DNA from 2 places in the Micromonospora sp. CA-263727 genome. Region 2 is predicted to be linked to the other one. Evidence: riboswitches for the same ligand, from Rfam matches in the RefSeq annotation. Region 2 holds a riboswitch; the other holds the start of a gene.
What was found. A riboswitch is a leader RNA that binds a small molecule or an ion and turns the genes downstream of it on or off. The one in region 2 is predicted to bind cyclic di-AMP.
Positions count from the first base shown of each region.

Region 1: another riboswitch for cyclic di-AMP. It lies ahead of ACQPYA_RS02935 (coiled-coil domain-containing protein); the one in region 2 lies ahead of ACQPYA_RS24105 (coiled-coil domain-containing protein).

Region 1 is NZ_CP192031.1:631,150-637,998, forward strand. Features, by position in the region: gene ACQPYA_RS02915 (hypothetical protein) at 1-652, opposite strand, end outside; gene ACQPYA_RS02920 (hypothetical protein) at 812-1,252, opposite strand; gene ACQPYA_RS02925 (helix-turn-helix transcriptional regulator) at 1,390-1,725, opposite strand; gene ACQPYA_RS02930 (carbonic anhydrase) at 1,929-2,624, shown strand; gene ACQPYA_RS02935 (coiled-coil domain-containing protein) at 2,725-3,738, opposite strand; cyclic di-AMP (ydaO/yuaA leader) riboswitch at 3,743-3,874, opposite strand; gene ACQPYA_RS02940 (YibE/F family protein) at 4,041-5,429, opposite strand; gene ACQPYA_RS02945 (metal-sensitive transcriptional regulator) at 5,757-6,053, opposite strand; gene ACQPYA_RS02950 (sigma-70 family RNA polymerase sigma factor) at 6,168-6,737, shown strand.
Region 2 is NZ_CP192031.1:5,531,414-5,538,262, forward strand. Features, by position in the region: gene ACQPYA_RS24095 (HelD family protein) at 1-1,786, shown strand, start outside; gene ACQPYA_RS24100 (cation diffusion facilitator family transporter) at 1,874-2,791, shown strand; cyclic di-AMP (ydaO/yuaA leader) riboswitch at 2,888-3,020, shown strand; gene ACQPYA_RS24105 (coiled-coil domain-containing protein) at 3,025-4,128, shown strand; gene ACQPYA_RS24110 (STAS domain-containing protein) at 4,192-4,557, opposite strand; gene ACQPYA_RS24115 (hypothetical protein) at 4,871-5,035, shown strand; gene ACQPYA_RS24120 (hypothetical protein) at 5,216-5,620, shown strand; gene ACQPYA_RS24125 (cellulose binding domain-containing protein) at 5,708-6,849, opposite strand, start outside.

The sequences.
Region 1 (6,849 bases), 2.2 Mb from region 2:
GCAGGCTGCGCGCGGCCGAGGCGGCGCGTTCCGCGGCCTGCCAGGCGGCCTGCTCCCGCTCCCGCGCCGCCCGCTGGCGGGCGAAGAGGTGGTCGCGTACCGCCCGGCGCAGTATCAACTCCTGCTCGACCGGGTGCCGCCGGGGATCCCAGCCCCGGTGCGCGAAGACGTCGCTGAGCTGTTCGACCGACAACTCCCGTCGCCAGTACGCGTCCAGGGCCGCCCGGTGCAGCCAGCGCTCGCGGTCGGCGTATTCGGCGGGGGTGTGCGGGGTCTGCGGCAGCGGCATGCCGGTGGCCCCCGACAGCCGGCGGACGTCCGCCTCCGCCGCCTCGTACGCCTGCCACGCCTGCTCGGCCTCGTCCTGGGTGGCGAGCCATTCGTCGCGTTGGCGGCGGGCTGTCGCCTCGGCCCGGTCGGCGGCCACGCTGACCTCCCCGGCCCAGCGGTCCTGGTCGCGATCGTCCTCGGCGCGCGGCGACCGGCTCGGCAGTGCCGCCTCGCGGATCCGGGCGCCCACGTCGAAGCGGAAACGGCGGGGGTGTAGCAGCAGGCCGGCGACGGCGAGCGTCACCACGCCCAGCAGGGTCAGCCAGATGGCGGCGGCCCGGGGCACGTCGAGCAGGACGGAGGAGAGTGCGGTTTGCATCATCAACACCTCGCGGTCGGGATGGTCGTCGACGGTGGTGCATGGGAAGGCAGGGGTGGACGGGTTCGCCCAGGAAACGCGCGGTCAAAAGGTCGACCGTCCGGCGTGGGTCGGCCCGCCGTAACCGGCGGTGGGCCCGGTGGGCTCTGGGCGCGCGCCCGGTCAGGCGGTGGGTGGACCGCGCCGGGTCGGTTCGCCGGGGCCGGTCGCGGTGCGCGGCACGGCGAAGTGGTACGCCAGAATGGCGGCGGCCGGGGCGGATGCGATGTCGGTGTGCCCGGGCTGGGTCGGCGGCGCGGTCGGAGCGAACGCCGGCACCTGCCGGACCGGATGCGCATCGGCCACTCGGAGGGCCCCGTCGGCGGGGCGTAGCGCGACCGTCGCGGCGATCGGCCGGGCCGGCAGATCGATGGCGGCCGGCCGGGTGTCAGGTTGGCTGGCGGCCGACCGGGCGGCGAGATCGGTGGCGGGCCGGTCCGGTAGGCCGGACGGGGCACCGAGACCGACGGCGAGCACCAGTGTCGCCAGCGCCAGGCGGGTCAACTCCCGCAGCGCGCGCAGCGTCGCCGGCCACATTGGACGGGCGAACGCGACGGCGGGCACCCGTCCAACCTATCGCCCGCATCCGGTTGCCGCACGGCGACGATGGCACGCGGATCGTGAAGCACGCCACGTCGTCCACTATGGAGGCATCCGCCAGCGCCGCGCCGGGAAACCGGGTGGGGACCGTGACGCCGGGGCTAGCGCTCCGCGGTGCCGCCCACGGGCTCCTTGGTGAAGAGGGCCAGCAGGTCACCTACCTGGCGGTCGGCCTCGGCGGGGTGGCGGAACCGGCCGGCCGGGTTGAGGGTGTACTCGTTGCGCCGGCCGACACGGGTGCGGTGCAGGTAGCCACCCGCCTCCAGGTCGGCGACGATCGCCTGGGCGGCCCGTTCGGTCACGCCCACCTCGCTGGCGACGTCGCGTAGCCGGGCGGTGGGGTTGCGGGCGATGGCGAGCAGCACATGCGCGTGGTTTGTTAGGAACGTCCAGTTCCGGGTGCTTTCCCGCTCGCCTGTGCTCGCCATGCCCGCCATCGTATGACCTGCCCTTCGGGTTCTCCGGGCCGCGCCGTCCAGCGGCGTCCCCGTCCCACTCGTACGCAAGCGTCGAGGGATACATGAAATGCATATCACGCATAGCTTGACGCATCTTGCGTTGCGTGTGACGGTGATGGCAGCCCGCGACCGCCGTCGGCCGGGATGACCAGGCATTCCACCGAGAAGCGAGGTGTGGCCGGATGAGTCGACCCGGACCGATCGGCGCGCAGCCGGGGCCCGACCGCGAGTACCTCACCGCGGATCTACCCGGAGCCCCACAACTCGCCCTCGCCGAGCTGCTGGCCGGCAACCGGAGGTTCGTCACCGACGCGCTCCGGCATCCCAACCAGAACGCCGGGCGGCGGGCCGCCGTGGCGGCGGAGCAGCATCCCTTCGCGGTGATCGTGGGCTGCTCCGACTCCCGGTTGGCTGCCGAGATCATCTTCGATCGAGGGCTGGGCGACCTCTTCGTGGTCCGGACCGCCGGGCACACCGTCGGGCCCGAGGTGCTGGGCAGCGTGGAGTACGCGGTGGCGGTGCTGCGTACGCCGCTGGTGGTGGTGCTCGGGCACGACTCGTGCGGCGCCGTGCAGGCGGCCCGCGACACGGTGGCCACCGGCACCCCGCCGACGGGCCACCTAGGGGCCGTGGTCGACGCGGTGGTGCCAAGCCTGCGGCGGGCGCAGGCCGCAGGGGTGAAGGAACTGGACCGGATCGTGGACATCCACATCGCGCGGACCGTCGAGACGATGTTGGGCTCCTCCGAGACGCTCGCTGCCGAGGTGGCAGCCGGGCGGTGCGCGGTGGTGGGCATGTCGTACCGGCTCGCTGCCGGTGAGGTGCGGGCGGTGGCCGCGGAACCGGCCGGGCTGGCCGACACGGTGCCCGCCGCCTGAGAGACCGTCGGAGACCTCGGCGCGTACGGCGAGGGCCGTCCCACCGGATGGCGGAACGGCCCTCGAACATCTCGCGCTGGCGGACCCAGCGCAGACCGGCTCAGAGCAGTGACACGTGTACGTGGTCGGTGTGGTTCGACGGGCCGCTGTAGGCGCTCCAGCCGGTCGTCGGGAACCAGATCTGCCGGTTCCAGATCACGTAGTAGACGCCCAGCCGGTCGGCGTTGCGGACCAGGAAGGCCGCCAGGTTGTTGCCGTAGATCCGGGTGTCGTTGTTGTGCCAGGGGCTGAAGCCGCTGTTCTGCAACGACCAGTCACAGGCCCGGCCCTTGGGGTGCTCGAACTTGTCGCCCGGCCGGAAGCAGCCCACGAACCGGTTGAAGCCGGCCCGCTTGACCTCCTTGTACATGTGCAAGGTGCGCGGCGTGATGCAGCCCGACGTGGTCGGGTCCTTCTGGCTGCACGACTCGGACTTCCAGCCACCGTCCGCCGCCCGGTTGGGCCCGACCCGGGCGACCGGGGAGGTGGCCGCCACCAGGCCGCCGGTGAGGCCGGTGCCGCCGACCAGCCGGAGCGACTTCTCCGCCTCGCTCTTCTTGCGGGCCATGTCGTTGGTCAGCTTCTGCTGCTCGCGCACCTCGGCGTCGAGCGCCAGCTTGGCTTGCTGGGCGCGGAGCCGGACGGCGTTGACCTCGCTGAGCTTCTTGTCGTTGACCAGGTTCAGCTCGTCCAGCGCGGAGGCGCGGTCGATGAACGAGTCGGGGGCGTTGCTCTGCAGCAGCATGGAGATCGCGCCGACCCGACCCGTCCGGTACGACTGGGTCGCGATCTCCGCGACCTGCGGGGCGAGCGCGTCGAGGTCGGCCTGGGCGCGACGGACCTCGACGGCGAACTCAAGCTGCCGCTTCTTGGACTTCTCCAGCTTGTTCTTGGCCTTGGAGTAGTCCCGGTTGGTCGCCTCGATCAGATCGTTGAGCATCGGCGGGTCGTCGTCGTGCTCCGCCGGCTTGGGGGGTGTTGGCGCGGCCATCGCCGGCAGCGGGCCGGCGAACACGGCGCACGCGGCGAACACGGCCACCACGGGTGTCAACCAGCGGCGTAGGGGTGCCGTCACTGTCTTTCCCTTCCATCGACCGCCGACCGGGTTAGCTGACGGGTTCGGGACGGAAGTGGCCCCTACCGCTGTCGCGGATTCACCCCACGTACCTGGGTTCCCGGCTCGCCTCTGGGCGATTGGGCGGCGGCACCGCAGGCGCCGGTGCGCGCCTTCGGCGGTGACCGGCAGTGAGGTTACCCGACAGGCGATCGGGCGCTCTACGCCCCGAACCTGACTAGATGTGTCATTTCGTAATCGCGTTGAGTGACCAGCGACACCCTGGCCGGCCACATCGGCCGCGGCGGTCACGCTGAGGAGTGTCACCATGTGGTGTCCGTGCTCCTGTCCGGTTCGGGCCACCCCGACGGGGTGGCGGGGGCGGTGTTACGGGTGCGCGGTGTGCTGAGCGCGTGGAGCGCCTCGGCCCGGTCCGTCGCCGGCCGGGAAACCATGGGGGCGGCGGTCGGCCCGGCGCCGTCGGGCCTGCTGCGCGGTCCGCCACCGGCCGCGGCGCCGTCCGGACCCGGGCGTCGGCCGGCGGTGGTCACCAGCACGGCCAGTGCGGTGGTCAGCGGTACGGCGGCGATCAGCCCGAGCGTGGCCACCACGCTGCGGACGATCTCCTGGGCGAGGAACTCGCTGGTCAGGATCTGGCCCACCGCCCGGGAGTCGGCGGTGAGCAGGACCAGCAGGGGCAGCGACGCACCGGCGTACGCCAGGATGATGGTGTTGACCACGGAGGCGATGTGCGCCCGTCCGACCCGGGTGGCCGAGCGGTACAGCTCCCGGCGGGAGAAGTTCGGGTTGGCGTGGCCGAGTTCGGTGACCGCGGCGGCCTGGGTGACCGTGACGTCGTCGAGCACCCCCAGCGACCCGATGATGATGCCGGCCAGCAGCAGGCCGTGCAGGTCGACGTCGGCCCGGAACATGGACAGCGTGGTGGCGTCCTCGCTGCCGAAGCCGGTCAGATGGGTGGCCGCCGTCGCGGCCAGGCCGAGCAGCCCGGTGAGCACCAGGCTGCCGAGCGTGCCCAGCACCGCCACGGACGTCTGCGCGGACACCCCGTGGGTCAGGTACAGCACCACGAACATGATCAACGCCGCGCCGACGATGGCGACCACCAGCGGCGGCTGGCCGGCGGTGATGCCGGGCAGCACGAAGGTGAGCAGGATGGCGAAGCTGGCCGCCAGGCCGGCCAGGGCGGCCAGTCCGCGCAGCCGCCCGAAGGCGACGATGGCGGCGGCGAAGAGCACCGCGAGCCACACCAGCGGCTTGCCGCGCTGGTGCTCGGCGATGTTGTAGGTGCTGATCGACGGATCCGCCGGGTCGATCAGCGGGACCACGATGACGTCGTCACCGACGCTGACCCGGGGCGCGCCGGGTCCGGCCGGGATGGGCGTCTGCACCTCCTGGCCCGAGTCCGGGCCGCCCTGCATCCGTACGGTGACCGTGCCGCACGGCCCCTGCGCCGTCGTCGGGGTGCCCTCCGGGACCAGCGGGTTGGGCGGGCAGGATTCGGTCACCACCTGGGTGACCGTGCCGTGGTAGCGGGGCGCGGCGTCGGTGGCCTCCGGACGTGGCGCGTCCCGGGGCCAGAGCGCCAGGGCGGCCACCAACGTGGCGAGGAAGAGGGGAACCACCGTCACGACGAGGATCCGCCGCACCCCGGGCGGGGTGGGCGGAGCGGAACGGGTGTGGTCGGCGCCCAATTCAGTGTCTCCCAACGATTCCCAAACGGAGTACGTGCCGGCGGGCGAGTCGGTTCAGCGTCGCCGTACGGCCGTCGCGACGGGCGGCATGGGCCGACCGGAAGTGGCGAGATGGCTGCGTACCGTGAGTCGCCGGCCGGCGCTCGACGGCCGCCGGGCAGTGGCGGCGGAGGTTCGTGCCCGGCGGAGGGCGCGGGCCGGGCGGCACGGATTTCGGCAGGCCATCGTCTGCGAATGGTAGCCAGCCCGACCTCGGAACGCAGGTCGTCAGGGTGCGTCGGCGGTTCACGACATCCGTGCGCGGGCGGGCGGCGGCGCGGCCCCGGGTCAGCCGCGCTTCATCAGGCGGCCGACGGCGGCCATCATCTCGGAGGCCATCTCGTCGGCGCGGCCCTCCGCGGCGCCTTCGTGCATGCAGTGCCGGGTGTGCCCGTCGAGCAACCCGAGGGCGACCTTGTCCAGTGCGGCCTGGATGGCGGAGATCTGGGTGAGCACGTCGATGCAGTAGCGATCGTCGTCGACCATCTTCTCGATGCCGCGTACCTGACCCTCGACGCGGCGTAGCCGGGCGAGCAGCTGCTCCTTGCTGGCGGTGTAGCCGCGGATCGGCGCAGGTGTGGTCATGCCACGAGAATAGCCAACCCCCGGGGGGTATGGTCCACCGGCGAACAGCCAAACTCGGCCGACCTGCCGGGAACCAACCGCCGGGCCCGTACGACCAATACGGCGATGACAGCTGTGACCGACGACATAACCGGGTACGCGTTCGCCGCGGGCCGGGGCGACCACGCCGCCGCGGCGGCGTTCGTCCGTGCCACCCAGCAGGACGTCCGACGGTTCCTGGCCCACCTGCCCGGGGTACGGGAGGTCGACGACCTGGTCCAGGAGACGTACCTGCGGGCCTGGCGTGCCCTGCCGTCGTTCGCCGGCCGCTCCACGGCCCGGACCTGGCTGCTCGCCATCGCCCGCCGGGTCGCGGTCGACCAGGTGCGGGCCGCCACGTCCCGTCCGCGCACCGCGAACCTCGCCGACTGGCAGGCCGCCGCCGAGGCGACGCCGGCCGGGGTGCGCGCCGGGGTGGACGAGCAGGTGGTGCTGCACGGCCTGCTGGCGGGGATCGCCCCCGACCGCCGGGAGGCGTTCGTGACCACCCAACTGCTCGGGCTGTCCTACGCCGAGGCCGCGCAGGTCTGTGACGTGCCGGTCGGCACCATCCGGTCCCGGGTGGCCCGGGCCCGCGAGGACCTGGCCGCGGCGATGCAGCCCGCGACGCCCGCCCGCCGCCGGGGCCGGGGCGCGGCCGGCTGACCGCCGGCCCGGTCAGCGCCCGGCCGCTTGGCGGTGGAACGCCGGTAGGGCGCCGGGCGGCCGAGCGCCGGTGAAGGGCGAGGCGGTGGAGCGCCAGGCGGTGGGGGGCCAG
Region 2 (6,849 bases):
CGCCGCCGCGTTCTACCGGGCCACCCCGGCCGAGCCGCTCGGCGTGGTGCGACGCCGGACGATCCAGTCCAGCCGGGAGCGGATCACCCGGATCGAGGACGACCTGCTCGATCCGGAGGCCGCGCCGCCGGACATGCCGGTGGTGGGCGACGGGGCGCTGCTGGCCAGCCTGTCCCGGGCCACCGGCCGGGGCATGCGCGACATCGTGGCGACCATCCAGCGCGAACAGGACGACGCGATCCGCTCCCCCGGTTCCGGGGTCACCATCGTCTCCGGCGGTCCGGGCACCGGCAAGACGGCGGTGGCGCTGCACCGCGCCGCGTACCTGCTCTACGCCGACCGCAGCCGGTACGCCGGGGGCGGCATCCTGGTGCTCGGCCCGTCCTCGGTCTTCGTCGAGTACATCGCCTCGGTGCTGCCGTCGCTGGGCGAGAACACCGCCACCCTGCACTCGCTGGGCACCCTCTTTCCCGGGGTGGTCGCCCGCCGCACCGACCCGCCCGAGGTCGCGGCGGTGAAGGGCTCGCTGCGGATGCGCCGGGTGCTGGAGCGGGCAGCCCGGGACGCGGTGCCCGACACCCCGGCCGAGCTGCGCCTGCTCTACCGGGGGCAGTTGCTGCGGCTGGACCGGGCCGAGCTGGACGCGATCCGGGACCGTGCGCTACCCCGGGGCGCCCGGCGCAACGAGGTACGCCGGGCCGGTTTCGACGGCGTGCTCGCCGCGCTCTGGTCGCAGGCCCGCCGGCTGGGCATCCCCGGCCTGCCCGAGCAGCGTGCCTTCGAGGACGAGCTGATCGAGCGCACCGACTTCCGGGACTTCCTCAAGGCCTGGTGGCCACGGCTGCATCCGCGGCACGTGCTGGGCTGGCTGGCCGATCCCGAGCGGCTGCGCCGGTACGCGGGCGGCCTGCTCTCCGGCGCCGAGATCCGCCGGCTGGGCCGGGCCTACCAGGGGCTGGCCGTGGACGGGCCGACCGTCGCCGACGTCGCGCTGCTCGACGAGCTGGACACGCTGCTCGGCAAGCCCGTGCGGCCGGCCCGCCCCCGGCGGGACCCGTTCCAGCTGGCCGGCGGGGTCCGCGAGCTGAGCACCTTCGCCGACCGGCAGCGAGCCGCCCGGCAGGCGGCCCGCGAACGCCCCGAGGACTACCGGGACTACGCCCATGTGGTGGTCGACGAGTCGCAGGACGTCTCGCCGATGCAGTGGCGGATGATCGGCCGGCGCGGGCGGCTGGCCTCCTGGACGGTGGTGGGCGACCCGGCGCAGACCGCCTGGACGGGCGATCCGCAGGAGCTGTCCCGGGCCCGGGACCAGGCGCTGGGCCGACGACGGCGGCACCGCTTCACGCTCACCACCAACTACCGCAACTCGGCGGAGATCTTCGCGGTGGCGGCGGCCGAGATCCGCCGGGCGTACCCGGACCTCGCGCTGCCGACCGCGGTCCGCTCCACCGGCGTCGACCCGATCGAGCTGGTGGTGCCGGCGGCGGAGCTGGAGACCAGCGTGGTGACGGCCGCGAGCGCCCTGATCGGCGAGGTCGAGGGCACGGTCGGCGTGATCACTCCGGTGCCGCGTCGGGGCGAGGTCGCCGCCTGGCTCGGCGGGCTCGGCGAGGATCGGCTCCAGGTGGTGACCAGCCTGGAGGCCAAGGGCATGGAGTACGACGGGGTGGTGCTGGTCGCCCCGAGCGAGATCCGCGCGGAGCCCGGCTCCGGCGTACGCACGCTCTACGTCGCCCTGTCCCGGGCCACCCAACGGCTCACCACGATCGACCCGACCGGCTGACCCGAACGGGCCGGGACCACCGGTTGCATACATAGCGATGTTGGCATAGATCTGCCTCCGGCCCGGCGGACGACGCAAGGTGTCTGCGTGGGCGCGGGTCATGACCACCACCACGCCGCGGTGTCGACCGCCGCGCACCGCCACTCCGGCCGGCTGTGGGCGGCGTTCGCCCTGCTCAGCACCCTGATGTTGGTCGAGGCGGGCACCGCCCTACGGACCGGCTCGCTGGCCCTGCTCTCCGACGCCGGACACATGTTCACCGACGTGCTCGGCATCGGGATGGCCCTGGCCGCCGTGGCCGCCACCCGCCGGGCCGGCACCGACCCGCAGCGCACCTTCGGGCTCTACCGCCTGGAGGTGCTCGCCGCGCTGGCCAACGCCGTGCTGCTCTCCGGCGTGGCGGTCTACGTGCTGGTCGAGGCGGTACGCCGGTTCGGCGACCCGCCCGAGGTGCTCGCCGGGCCGGTGCTGGTGGTGGCGGCGCTCGGGCTGCTCGCCAACGTGGTCGCCTTCGCGCTGCTGCGGCCCGGAGCGCAGGTGAGCCTCAACCTGCGCGGGGCGTACCTGGAGGTGCTGGCGGATCTGCTCGGCTCACTGGGCGTGATCGGGGCGGCGCTGCTGATCACGGTGACCGACTGGTGGTGGGCGGATCCGCTGGTCGCGGTCGCCATCGGCACGTTCATCCTGCCCCGCACCTGGCGTCTCGGCCGGGCGGCGGTACGGATCCTGGTGCAGGCCGCCCCGGAGCACCTCCAGGTCACCGCGGTGCACGACCGGCTGGCCGCGGTGCCCGGCGTGGCCGGCGTCCACGACCTGCACGTCTGGACGCTCACCTCCGGCATGGAGGTGGCCTCGGCCCACCTGACCATGGCGCCCGGCGCCGAGGTCGGCGCCGTGCTGGCGGCGGCCCGGACGGCGCTGCACGAGGACTTCCACATCGAGCACGCCACGTTGCAGATCGAGCCGGGAGCGAACCCGGGGGCCTGCGGAGCGGTCGAGTGGTAGTGAAACAATTACCATGAGTCACAATGGCTGCACCGGCCCCACCTGCACCGGTAGGCTCGGACCCGGCCTCCGCCAGGCGGCACCCACCGGTGCCGGCGGCGGCCGCCGCCTAATCGCCCGCCCGGGCGAACCGGGGAACCAACGTTCCTGGGGTGCATCCGCATACGCGGTAGGGATCTTCCGTCCCGAACCCGTCAGCTAACCCGGTCGGCGGCTGACGGAAGGACATGTGCATGCCAGCAGTGGCAACCGTGACACCGGCCGCCCGGACGGCGGCCCTGATCTCCGCGGCGCTCGCCCTCGCTCTGGGCGTCGCACTCGCCCCGTTCACCCCCGCCGCCGCGGCGCCGTCGGGGCTGCGCGCGGCGGCCCCCGCCGACGTGGGCGACGAGGGCGGCACCCCGGCGCTGCGCGCCCAGTTGGAGGCGGCCAGCAAGGGCTTCCTCGACGCCAAGTCCGCGCTCGACCGCTCGGTCAAGCGCCAGGGAGAGTTGGCCGACCAGCTCAAGACGACCGAGAGCCAGCTCACCGAACGCAGCGCCAAGGTCGCCCAGATCGCCGCGCAGGCGTACCGCAGCGGGCGGCTCGGTGCCGCGTCGGCGCTGCTCAACAGCGGTTCCCCGGCGGGCTTCATGGACCGGGCGGCGGCCTTGGACGCGGTGGCCGCCAACGAGGAACGGGCACTGCGCGAACTCCAGGCCACCCGGGACGAGATCAGCCGGACGAAGAAGGCTCTGGACGGCGAGGTCCAGGAGCAACGCAAGCAGGTGGCCGTGATGGCCAAGCGCAAGGAGCAGGCCGAGCGGGCGTTGACCGTGGCCGTCGAACGGGAGGAGGCGGCGGAACGGGCGCAGGCGGCGGAACGGGCCAACCGTGCTCCGGCGCGTTCCAGCGGGTCCAGCCCGACGGCCAAGCCCGCGCCCCGGAACTCGGACGGCTCCTGGCCGGCGGAGTCGTGCAGCGTCAACGACCCCACCCCGGCCAACGGCTGCATCACCCCGCGCACGCTGCACGCGCTGAACCAGGCCAAGGCGGCCGGCTTCACCCGGTACGTCTCCTGCTACCGCTCCGGCGGCTCCGGTGAGCACCCGAAGGGTCGGGCCTGCGACTTCGCGGCGCAGAAGAACGGCTTCGGGGGGGTCGCCACGGGCGGCGACCGGACGTACGGCAACAACCTGGCGGCGTACTTCGTGGACAACGCCGACCGGCTCGCCGTGCTCTACGTGATCTGGTACAAGCAGATCTGGCTGCCGAGCAGCGGGTGGCGGGCGTACAACAGCGGGCGGGGCGACCCGTCCAGCGACCACACCAACCACGTCCACCTGTCGGTGTACTGATCCCCGGCCGACGCCGGGTGGGTCGCCTTACCGAGCGGCCCACCCGGCGTCGTGCGTATGCGCTCAGGCGCCGGGCAGCACCTCGGGGGTCGCGGCGGCACCGGCGTAGTAGGGCTCCGGCGCGCCGAAGAGGCCGAGCAGGCCGGTCACCCAGAGCTGCCGGTGCACGAACCGGCTCGGCTGCGTGACGACCAGTCTCACGCCGCTGACCTCGGCGGTCTGGAAGCCGGCGACCATCGCGCTGATGCCCACCGAGTCGATGAAGGTGACCAGCCGCATGTTGAGCTCGATCCGGGCCGGACGCCCCTTGGCCAGCACCTCGGCAATGGCCTCTTTCACCTCGTACGCCGTGTCGACGTCGATCTCGCCCCTCGGGGCGATCTCGATGACACCACCGGGCCGAACCGTCTGCAGGATCGACAGGCTCACGCGAGCACCTCCACTCGCCCGTCCGACGGGCGCCTCATCAGTACGCGGGCCGCGACCGAGAGTATTCCTCCGACGGCCTCGGTCGCCACCCCTCGGGATGAGCAATTCGCGGACAGGGGCACGCCAAGTCGCCCACATCCGAACTTTTCATGCCCTACCACTCGACGTTAGCTCAATGCCTACGCCGACGAACCAGAGTAGCGGGCCGGTGCCAACCCGTCGGATATCCGGCGCACCGGCGTGCCTGCCGGAAACCCCGCCCGACCTGTGCACTCGGTTGTCCCGCGTTGACCCGGTGTGCCTAGCATCACGGATGACGGTACGACGAGAGGACGAGGTCATGCTCCGCAGACTTGCCACGCTGGCCGGCGCCGGCGCCCTGCTCGCTCTCGTGCTGGCCTGCGGGTTCGGCGGCGGGGACGATGACGACGACGATGACGACGACTTCGCCCGGGCGGTCGCGATCGTGTCCCACTGACCGGGACAGCCGGACTCGGCGTGGCCTGAACCGCCCGCCCGCGCCGGCACGCCGGCCCGCCGCCGGGGTTTGCGGCGGCATCCGGCGGGGCACAGCTCCGATGGCGAACGCCGCACGCCGGGCCACCCGCCGAGGTCTGATGTGGGCACCGGCCTCGGCACTGTCGAGGAGGGAACCACCATGTTCGGAACCAACCTGCTGGAACGCCGCAGCAAGCCGGAGCGGATCGCGGAGCACGCGTGGCAGCACCTCGTCTCGGCGGTCAACACCGCGGGCGACAGCATCCGCGACACCGCCCGGTCGGCCCGCCACACCTCCAGCGGTCTCGCCGACGGGGCCGGTGACCTGGTGGGCTCGGCCGCCGAGGAGGCCCGGCACCGGGCCACCCGGGCCTTCGACGCGCTCGCCGGACGGCGTCCCGCGCTGCCCTGGACGTTGCTGGTCGGCGCGGCCCTGGTCGGTGCCGCGATCGGCTGGGCCGCCGGCACCGCCGCGCGGGCCGCCGGCAGCCAGGACCGGGCCGTCGACGACATCGAGTTCATCGACGTGGAACGCCCGGACTCCCCCGCCGAGACCGACCGTTGACCACTTCCTGACCCTGTTCCCAGGCGACGGGCCCGTCCGACCGGTACCGGTCGGACGGGCCCGCTCTGCTGGCCGCGCTGTGGACGGTCAGCGGGTGGCGCAGGTGATGGTGGTGGGTGGATTGTTGGTGCTGGTGGCGCTGGCGAGGAAGCCGGCGGTACCGGTGGCGCCGGGGGCGAGCGCGCCGTTGTAGCCGGCGTCCCGCACCGAGACGGCCGCGCCGGTCTGGGTGTGGGTGCCGCCCCAGATCTGGGTGATCTGCTGGCCGTTGGCGAACGTCCAGCCGACCGTCCAACCGTTGATCGACGCGGTGCCCGAGTTGCGGGCCACCACCTCGGCCTGGAAGCCACCCGGCCAGGAACCGACGATCCGGTATGTGGCCGTGCACCCGCCGGTGGACGGCGGCGGACTGGTCGGGGGCGGGCTGGTGGGCGTCGGGGACGGGCTGGTCGGGGAGGGCGTCGGGCTGGTCGGGCTCGGCGAGGGACTGGTGGGCGTCGGGGTCGGTGTGCCGCCGACCCGGTCCGCCACCAGGATGCCGCGCCCGTTGGTGCCCAGATACACCCGGCCGTAGACCCGGGGGTCGCCGGTGAGCGCGTCACCCGCGTTGCCGTACTGGTGCTGGTCGTCGTTGATGCGTACCCAGGTCGCGCCGACGTCGTCCGACCGGTACACGCCGGGCTGGCCGCCGACCGTGCCGAACAGGTACAGCGCCGGGTAGGTCTGCCCGGGAGCCGCCCGACCGAAGCCGATGTTGCCGGACGTGCCGACGTTGGTCGACCTGGTGAAGGTGGCTCCGGAGTCGGTGGAGCGCCAGAGTCCGCCCTGACCGGCCAGCCACAGCTCCCCCTCCCGGCCCGGCAGCGCCTTGAACCGCACGTTGCCGGTGGCCGGCAGCCCGGTCGCGGCCGACGCGGTGAAGCTGGCCCCGCCGTTCGTGCTCACGTAGAACCGGCCGCCGCTGAAGCCGTAGAACTTGTTCGGGTTGACCCGGTCGGACTCGACCGTCGCGTTGGCCGGGATGCCGGTCGCGGCGGTCCACGAGTTGCCGAAGCCGACGGAGTAGACGACCTGCTGGCCGGCGTCGCCCGGGGCCCAGACGAAACGACTGCCGTTGGCCGCCGCGGCGACGGTGCCGCCGTTGTTGATCCCGCCCGGCTCGGTGCCCTGGAACCAGTTCGCCCCGCCGTCGGTGGAGAACGCGACGTGGCTGTCGTTCGGCCGGTCGG